4 regions of the Streptomyces sp. NPDC051740 genome follow, and region 3 is predicted to be linked to each of the others. Evidence: riboswitches for the same ligand, from Rfam matches in the RefSeq annotation. Region 3 holds a riboswitch; each other region holds the start of a gene.
The links. Region 3 has a riboswitch for cyclic di-AMP ahead of ACIA6T_RS00620 (transglycosylase SLT domain-containing protein). Riboswitches for the same ligand answer to the same signal wherever they lie in the genome.

Region 1 (2,191 bases), on a different contig from region 3:
AGCCGTAGTCCGGGGTGGTGCGGATCTCGAAGTGCAGGTGCGGGCCGGTCGAGTTGCCGGTCGAGCCGGAGAGGCCGACCTGCTGACCGCCGGTCACGGTCTGGCCGGCCGAGACGGAGAGCGAGGACAGGTGTGCGTACTGGGCGTAGTGGCCGTCCTCGAGCCGGATGACGACCTGGTTGCCGTACGCGCCGGCCCAGCCCGCGGAGACGACGGTGCCCGCGCCGACGGCCTTCAGGGAGGTGCCGGTCGGGACGGCGAAGTCGACGCCGGTGTGGTAGCCGCTGGACCACATGCTGCCGGCCACCTTGTAGGCGGTGCCGAGACCGCCGCCGGGCACCGGGGAGCTGTAACCGGAGGCGCTCGCGGCCTGGTCGGTGCTCGTGGCCTGGTCGGTGCTCGTGGTCTGGGCGGAGGCGTCCGAGGAGGGCTGCTCCGCCGGCTTCTCGGCCTCCTGCTCCGAGGCCTGCGGGGTCTCCGGGGCCTCCGGGGCGGACGACTTCTCCGGCGCGCTCGCGGCGGCCCCGCCGTCGACGGAGAGCTTCAGGCCGGGGTGGATGAGCGACGGGTCGTCGCCGATGGCCTCACGGTTGTCCGTGTAGAGCTGCTTCCAGCCACCGTCGACGTGCTCCGTCTCGGCGATCTTCGCGAGGTAGTCGCCGGCCTTCACGGTGTACGTGCGGGTCTCGTCGCCCTTTTCGGCGACGGTCTTCTGGCCGGCGACGGAAAGGGACTGGACGGCCTTCTCGGGGGCGCTCTGAGGCGTCGCGGCGTGCGCGCCGGTGGCGCCGAGAAGCGGCAGGGCGAGTGCGGCGCCACCGGTTCCGGCGACGGCGATGGAGCGGGTGAAACGCTGGGCCTTGGTACGGCGGTGCTTACCCTTCGCGGGCATGTCGAATTCCTCTCCGGCGCCTGCGAGGTGAGCTGTCGGGTTCGGGCTGGAGATGCCCGGCCGCGTTGTCACGCGGCTTAACCCCAAGCCGTTCCGGGAACCGGAACAGGCAGTGGTACCTGTGGGTCCCCCGCTCCTGCCGTGTACGGGTCAGTGTGTACGGGCTCCGGGCGGCGGCAGGATTGGGCGTCCGTCCGGATCGGTGGCGAACGTAAGCGACCCGGACGTGGGGGGACAAGCGCGAGGTTCACCGCGCACGTGTTTCTCCGTGATCCAAAGGCGGAATCGGCGTCACCGAGCGTCAGCCGGGATTCCCTTTTCCCCGCGAATTCCCTTGCGGCTCCACAGGATTACGTGAGCATGGCGACAACGCATCGTCACGGATATGACGCTGCTCACGCACCCCTTCCCCATCTCCCTTCCTTTCGGGGCACGTTATGGCGAATACTCCTAATCGGACAGAACGCCCCAATCGTTAGATCACAGGCGCCGCAGCCGCACCACCGCGGCGTCCAGATCCCCCCGCAGACCGGTGCGCAGCCCGTGGTGCAGCAAGAGGGCGCCTCGGTACGTTTCGCCGGTTTCGCGGCATTCGTACGACGCCTCCGGGTCGAGGCCGCGCAGCCGGAGGGCCGGGACGGGCTCTCCGTAGTGCTGCGCCTGGAGGCAGGCGAGGACGACGGTCTCGTCGCCGAGGACGTACTGCACCGCGCTCAGTCCGCCCTCCGGGGGCCGCAGCCGGTACAGGTCGCCGCGCTGGACGACGGGCCGGATCTCCTTGTAGAGCGCGACCCACTCCCGCGCCTCGGCGAGCTCCTCCCCGGTCCACCGCGCGAGGTCGCCGCCGACGCCGAGCACCCCCGCCATGGCGCTGACGAACCGGAAGCGCAGCGAACTGACCCGTCCGTTGAGCATCGCGTTCGGGCTGTCGGTGACCCAGGCGGCCATCACCCGGGCCGGGTGGAGCTGGCTGAAGCCGTGCTGGACGGCGAGCCGGTCGAGCGGGTCGGTGTTGTCCGAGGTCCACACCTGGTCGGTACGGGAGAGGACCCCCAGGTCGATCCGCCCGCCGCCGCCCGAGCAGGACTCGAAGGCCACGTCCGGATGGGCCGCCCGCAACCGGTCCAGCAGCGCGTACAGGCCGCGCACATGGTCGGTCCACAGCCGCTGCGGGTACGGGTCGTCCGGCCACCCGGCGTCGGTGGAGCAGCGGTTGAAGTCCCACTTCACATAGTCGACGGGGACGCCGGAGAGCAGTCCGTCGAGCTGCTCCCAGAGGTACTCCCGCACGTCGTCCCG
Region 2 (2,191 bases), on a different contig from region 3:
GGCGCGGACCGGCACGACCGCGTGTGGCCCGCGCAGGTGCTCGGCACGTACTGCCTCGGCGGCACCCTCACCTCCCGCCTGGACCGCGTGCTGCGCGAGGAGAAGGGCTACACCTACGGCGTACGGGCGTTCGGCCAGGTCCTCAGGTCCGCCCCGGACGGCACCGGCGCGGCGATGCTGGCCATCAGCGGCTCCGTCGACACCCCGAACACCGGCCCCGCCCTCGAGGACCTGTGGACGGTGCTGCGCACGCTCGCCGCCGACGGGCTCACCGACGACGAACGCGATGTCGCGGTGCAGAACCTCGTGGGCGTGGCGCCGCTCAAGTACGAGACCGCCGCGGCCGTCGCGAGCACCCTGGCCGACCAGGTCGAGCAGCACCTGCCCGACCACTACCAGGCCGACCTGTACCGGCAGTTGGCCGCGACCGGCACCGTGGAGGCCACCGCGGCCGTCGTGAACGCCTTCCCGGTGGACCGCCTGGTGACCGTCCTCGTCGGTGACGCGGCGCAGATCAAGGCACCCGTCGAGGCCCTCGGCATCGGTGAAGTCACCGTCGTGACGGCCGAGTAGCGAGCGGCGAGGACGCACGCGCGCGTGGGGCCCTGGTGACACGAAAGCCACCAGGGCCCGCTTATGCCCGAATCGGGGCGGAAGTTGCCTGTCTGGCCTGTGGGATGCGCTACAAAAACCGGGATTCGTTTGAGGATCGGGAGACGGCCCGCTTAGCGTCATCCGGGCTGTTCGTCGGGCAGTGCGCCGCACCCGCGGCACCGGACAGCCATCGCCGAGTCCCCCTACGGCGCGAGCCGGGGGAGCCGGGGACCCACCGCAGTCCCTGGGGTGAATCGGACGCCCGCGCGTGTCGCGAGGGGGCCCGTAGGAGACCTTCCTGCTCCGAACCCGTCAGCTAACCCGGTAGGCGAGAGGGAAGGAAAGGACCAGCCTGTACATGGCGTTCACCCGCGCCCCGGGCAAGCACCGTCGTCCCAGCCGGACGCAGCGCGGCACCGCCCGCGTGGCGGGCGTCGCGGCGCTCACCACCACCGGCGTCGTCGGCTCCCTCGCGGCCCCCGCGCTCGCCGCCGAGCCCGCTGCCGCACAGACCGGCCTCACGCCCGTCGTCACCCTCGGCGACGCGGTCGCCGACCGGATCGACGCCCAGGCGGCCGCCCAGCACGAGGCCGCCCGGGAGGCGGCCGAGGCCGCCGCGCGGAAGGCCGCCGAGGAGGCCGCGCGCGAGAAGGCCGCCGAGGCGGCCGAGGAGGCCCGCGCGGAGAAGGAGCGCGCCGCGCGGGAGGCCGAGCGCGAGCGCCTCAACACCTTCGTCTCCCCGATCGCCGGCTCGTACGTCTCGACCGGTTACCAGGCCGGCAGCTCGCTGTGGTCCTCCGGCAGTCACACCGGTGTCGACTTCCACGCCGCGACCGGCACCCCCGTCCAGTCGGTCGGCGTCGGCACCGTGGTCGAGGCCGGCTGGGGCGGCTCGTACGGCAACCAGGTCGTCATCAAGATGCACGACGGCACGTACACCCAGTACGCCCACCTGTCGTCCATCGGCGTCTCGGTGGGCCAGCAGGTGGCCGCCGGGCAGCAGATCGGCCTCTCCGGCGCCACCGGCAACGTCACGGGCGCGCATCTGCACTTCGAGGCCCGCACGGGCGCCGATTACGGCTCCGACCTCGACCCCGTCGCCTACCTCCGCGCGCACGGCGTGAACCTCTGACCCGCCCGCTTCCCGATGCCCCGGCTCCCCGAGCCGGGGCATCGGTGTTTCCGGGCACCGCCGCATCACTTGTCCAAAAAATATGCATGGATTCCGGCCCGCCGTCGTGAATTCCCGCCGATTGCAATAGAGTCGCGGAACACACGTCAATCGTCGACGTTTCACGGGGATTAATCCGGAGGTTCGTCATGCGCATTCCCGCGCACTCGGTGTGCACGGCGATCCGGGACGACATCGTCGCGGGTGTCCACGAGCGCGGCGGCCGGCTCACCGAGGAAGTGCTCGCCCGCCGTTACGGAGTCTCCCGCGTCCCCGTCCGGGAGGCGCTGCGCACGCTGGAGGCCGAGGGATTCGTGGTGACCCGGCGGCACGCGGGCGCGTGCGTCGCGGAACCCACCGAGCAGGAGGCCGCCGACCTGCTGGAGATGCGCATGCTCCTCGAGCCGCTCGGCGCCTCCCGCGCGG
Region 3 (2,191 bases):
GGCCGATCAGCAAGGTGCTGCTGCGCCATCCGGACCTGTCCGACGACGCGTTGGCGGCGGCGGCCCGGTCGGTGGTCGGGTCACTGGCCACGGTCACCATGTCGGGGCCGGGCACCGTGGAGCTCCAGCCGTGCGGGGTGACCAAGGCGACCGGGCTGGCGCTGGCCGCCGAGCACCTGGGGGTGAGCCCGGCGCGGACGATCGCCTTCGGCGACATGCCGAACGACGTCCCCATGTTCGCCTGGGCGGCCCACGGCGTCGCCATGGCCAACGCGCATCCCGAACTGAAGGCGGTGGCGGACGAGGTCACCACGTCGAACGAGGACGACGGCGTGGCCGTCGTCCTCGAGCGACTGTTCGGCGGGGCGATGACGCTCGCCCGTCAGCGGGTGGCTCAGTACGCGCCGAAGACGTTGTCGATGGAGCCGTAGCGGTCGGCCGCGTAGTTGCAGGCCGCCGTGATGTTCGCGACCGGGTCGTACGGGTCGAAGGCGGTGCCGGGCACGTGGTAGGCCGCGAAGGTCGGGTCGATGACCTGCAGCAGGCCCTTCGACGGGGTGCCGGCGGCGGCGTTGGAGTCCCAGTTGTTGATGGCGTACGGGTTGCCGGAGGACTCGCGCATGATGTTGCGGTGGATGGCGTCGTAGCTGCCCGGGATGCCCTGCTGCGCCATGATGTCCAGCGACTCGCGGATCCAGCCGTCGAGGTTGTCCGGGTACGCCGTCACGGAGGCGGCGGTCGTCGGCGCCGTCGGCTCGGTGGTGGCCGCGGAGGCGCCGGTCGCGCCGAACAGCGGCAGGGCGACCACGGCGACGCCGGCGCCGGCGACGGCGAGGGAACGGGCGAGGCGGCGGTTGCCGAAGCGGTTGAGCTGACCGAAAGCAGGCATGTCTGGGTTCCTCTCCTACGCCTGCGAGGTGAGCTGTCGGGTTCGGGCGGGAGAGTGCCCGGCCGTGCCCCTGCGGGCATGGCTTCACCCCTAGCCGTCCCGGTGCGAAGTCCGGTGCGGCGGCTTACCTGGGTCCCCCACTCCTGCCGTCTCGAGTTCGTCGTCGGGTGTGATGCGGGCGGCGGCAGGATTAGGCGTCCACCCGGCAGGCCCGGAACGTATGCGAGAGCACATGTCGGGAACAAGCGCGGGCATCACAGAAGGTGCCGTTTGATCTTGTGATGGGGGTTTTGGGACGCTTGATCCTTTGCTGCTGCCAAGGGTCAACTCGGCGCCGGGGAAAGGCGAAAGGCGAGTGGCGACGGGCGATGGGGGCGCCGGGTCGCGCGTGACCCACTTCACTGGGGATTACCTGTGAGCGCATTTTTCGCCAAGGTGAATTAGCTCTTCATTTGCGGCAAATCGGACGCCGGGGCGGGCAGGATGGTTCGCGTGGCGAGGCGGGGCCCGGCAGGCGGGTCCGGAGCCGGGTCGAGGAGTGGATTGCTACGTCCGGGAAAGCCGAAGAATGTCCGTTGTTATCAACCGATCAAAAGCACTCCGTTCCTGATCCCGTACCGCCCTGCCCGTAACGCCGGGCGCTGGCGGTGATCGAAACATGACCGGATACGCTGACTTGAGTGATGGCAGCGACCTATCGACATTCCGTGTAACCGCCAGTGGACACCAGCAGACAGGAGACCCCTCGTGACCGTCGTCGGGCCGTTCGGGCTGAGCGTGCGGGACCAGGCTCTGGAAGCCGATGTCCAGGCCGGAATGACGGCTGTCGAGGAAGGGCTGCTCGAGGCCACCAAGAGTGAGGTCCCCTTCATCACGGGAGCCGCCCAGCACCTGGTGCGGGCCGGCGGCAAGCGGTTCCGTCCGCTGCTCGTGATGCTCGCCGCCCAGTTCGGCGACCCCTACGCGCCCGGCGTCGTGCCCTCGGCCGTGGTCGTGGAGCTCACCCATCTGGCCACGCTGTACCACGACGACGTGATGGACGAGGCCGAGGTGCGGCGCGGCGTCGACAGCGCGAACGCCCGCTGGGGCAACTCCGTCGCGGTCCTCACCGGCGACTTCCTCTTCGCGCGGGCCTCGCACATCCTGGCCGACCTCGGTCCCGAGGCCGTGCGGGTGCAGGCCGAGGCGTTCGAGCGGCTGGTCACCGGGCAGATCCTGGAGACCGCGGGACCGCAGGACGGCCGCGACCCGGTCGACCACTACCTGGACGTGCTCGGCGGCAAGACCGGCTCGCTGGTCGCC
Region 4 (2,191 bases), on a different contig from region 3:
GCGGCCGATCACATCGCCGGTGTTGACCTTCTGGCCGACGCTGACGCTGATGGAGGACTGGTGAGCGTACCAGATCTCGGTGCCGTCGTCGAGAGTGAGCACGGTCTTGTAGCCGTAGGAGCCGTCCCAGCCGGCGGAGGTGATCGTGCCGGTGTGGACCGCCTTGATCAGCGTGCCCGTGGGGGCGGCGAAGTCGAGGCCGGTGTGGTAGCCGGAGGACCAGTAGGCGCCGGCCTGGCCGAAGGTCGAGGAGAGGGTGTACGAGGAGGTCGGCAGCGCGTACTGCTTGGCCAGCTCGGCGAGGCGCTCGGCCTCGGCCTTCTTCGCGGCCTCCTCCTCCGCCTTCTTCTTGGCGGCCTCGGCCTTGGCCTCGGCCTCCTTCTCCGCCTTGGCCGCGGCCTCGGCGGCCTGCTTCTCGGCGGCGGCGACGGCCTCGGCGGCGGCCTTGGTCTCGGCCTGGCTCTGCTGCTGCTCGACCTGGGCCATGATCCGGGTGCGCAGCGCCTCACCGGCGCCGGCGGTGCCCTGCTCGGTGTCGGCGGCGGTCATGGCGAGGGTGCTGAGGGGGGTGGACGATCCCTCGGGGGTTTCCTCGTCGGAGATGAGGGAACCCACGTTGGGGAGGTCGGGCATGGAGATCGAGACCGGCGGCTTGCCGGTCTGGGCGCTGGCCATGCCGCCGGCGCCGACGGCCGCTATGACGCCGACGCCCAGGACGGTGGAGCTGCGGGCGAGTCCTCCGCCGCGCTGCTTGGAGACGCGATGCCGGCCGCGTACGGGACGAAGGGACTCCGCGGTGGGGTTCCACTCCTCGAAGGGGCCCTCGTCGGTGTGGCCGGCGCCGTAGGCGACGGTGTCGCTCGGCTTGAACGGGGCTTCGGGGGCAGGCGGGTTGGACGCCACGTGGGCGCGCTCCTTTCCTTCCGTCTTCGCCTACCGGGTTAGCTGACGGGTTCGGAGCGGGAAGGTCTCCTACGCGCGTATACGAGCCGTGTCGCCACGGCGGTATCCACGCGATTCACCCCATGGTGGTGGTTCCCCGGTTCCCTTGCGGGATTCGGCGCGTGCGCACGGAGCCGCCTTCTGTGACGGCTGGGACGACCGCGCTGCGTTATCGAACGTTAATAGACGCGAGGGTCGTATTCCAAGCCGTTCCTCTTGATCGTTAACGATCCCCGGGGGGACTTAAGCGCCATGAGCGGCCAAAAACGGGCGAGTTGACCGCACCTCAGGCCGTCTTGGGTGACGGGCGGTTTCTGACCGTGCGTCAGTTGTTATGCGCTGCGGGGTGGGTTGCTCACAACGAGTGAGAACGGGGAGCGGGCGGGAGCGGGCCGCGACGGGCGGGAAACGGAAAACACCGAGGGCCGGAATCCTTTGGATTCCGGCCCTCGGCCTTCAGTAGCGGGGACAGGATTTGAACCTGCGACCTCTGGGTTATGAGCCCAGCGAGCTACCGAGCTGCTCCACCCCGCGTCGTTGAAACCAGTGTACGCCATCCGCGGGACACGGCGCACACCCGTTACCGGCGGCCCGGTCTCAGCGGCCGAGCAGATGGCCGTTGGGTGCCTTGGCACGGTCCGCGTGCTCCGGCAGGACGACGACGGTGGCGCCCCCGGCCGCCAGCACGCCGCTGCCGTCGGCGTCCGCCACGAACGTGTCCGGCTCGCGCCAGGCCGTGACCACCCTCCGCACTCCCGCGTCCAGGACCAGCCGGGCACAGGGCGCAGGGCGGGACGCGCGGCGGGCGCAGGGCTCCAGGCTGGAGTACACGGTGGCGGTGACGAGCCGGGGGTCCGTGGGGTCGGTCTTGGCGAGCGCGGCCTCCTCCGCGTGCACCACCGGGTCGGCGCCCTCCCGGGAGTGACCGCGCGCCAGCTCCGTACCGTCGGCGGCCACCACGACCGCGCCCACGCTGAACGCCGTCTCCGAGGGCGGGCACTCGGCGGCCAGCTCACAGGCGAGGGCCAGCCAGTGGTGGTCGGCGGCGGAGGGCAGCGGGCCGGTGCCGGGGGCGGTGGGCTCGTAGCGCGTCAGGACGACGTCGCCGACCTGGCGGGTCTCGACCATCCGCAGCCGGCCGCCCTGGTAGGAGCCGGGACCGAAGAGGCGCGGGGCCTCGGGGTCGCCGACGAACAGCGGGGCGAGGACCAACTGGAGCTCGTCGGCCAGCCCCTCGGTGAGGAGCTGC

Region 1: another riboswitch for cyclic di-AMP. It lies ahead of ACIA6T_RS22950 (peptidoglycan DD-metalloendopeptidase family protein); the one in region 3 lies ahead of ACIA6T_RS00620 (transglycosylase SLT domain-containing protein).
Region 2: another riboswitch for cyclic di-AMP. It lies ahead of ACIA6T_RS27030 (M23 family metallopeptidase); the one in region 3 lies ahead of ACIA6T_RS00620 (transglycosylase SLT domain-containing protein).
Region 4: another riboswitch for cyclic di-AMP. It lies ahead of ACIA6T_RS12060 (M23 family metallopeptidase); the one in region 3 lies ahead of ACIA6T_RS00620 (transglycosylase SLT domain-containing protein).

The regions. Positions count from the first base shown of each region.
Region 1 covers NZ_JBITCL010000014.1:17,440-19,630, reverse strand. Annotated here, with positions in the region: gene ACIA6T_RS22950 (peptidoglycan DD-metalloendopeptidase family protein) at 1-892, opposite strand, end outside; cyclic di-AMP (ydaO/yuaA leader) riboswitch at 897-1,058, opposite strand; gene ACIA6T_RS22945 (alpha-galactosidase) at 1,373-2,191, opposite strand, start outside.
Region 2 covers NZ_JBITCL010000019.1:18,002-20,192, reverse strand. Annotated here, with positions in the region: gene ACIA6T_RS27035 (M16 family metallopeptidase) at 1-573, shown strand, start outside; cyclic di-AMP (ydaO/yuaA leader) riboswitch at 776-940, shown strand; gene ACIA6T_RS27030 (M23 family metallopeptidase) at 953-1,726, shown strand; gene ACIA6T_RS27025 (GntR family transcriptional regulator) at 1,915-2,191, shown strand, end outside.
Region 3 covers NZ_JBITCL010000001.1:131,045-133,235, forward strand. Annotated here, with positions in the region: gene ACIA6T_RS00615 (HAD family hydrolase) at 1-431, shown strand, start outside; gene ACIA6T_RS00620 (transglycosylase SLT domain-containing protein) at 395-889, opposite strand; cyclic di-AMP (ydaO/yuaA leader) riboswitch at 895-1,062, opposite strand; gene ACIA6T_RS00625 (polyprenyl synthetase family protein) at 1,637-2,191, shown strand, end outside.
Region 4 covers NZ_JBITCL010000005.1:449,078-451,268, reverse strand. Annotated here, with positions in the region: gene ACIA6T_RS12060 (M23 family metallopeptidase) at 1-903, opposite strand, end outside; cyclic di-AMP (ydaO/yuaA leader) riboswitch at 916-1,073, opposite strand; tRNA gene ACIA6T_RS12055 (tRNA-Met) at 1,403-1,476, opposite strand; gene ACIA6T_RS12050 (dihydrofolate reductase family protein) at 1,540-2,191, opposite strand, start outside.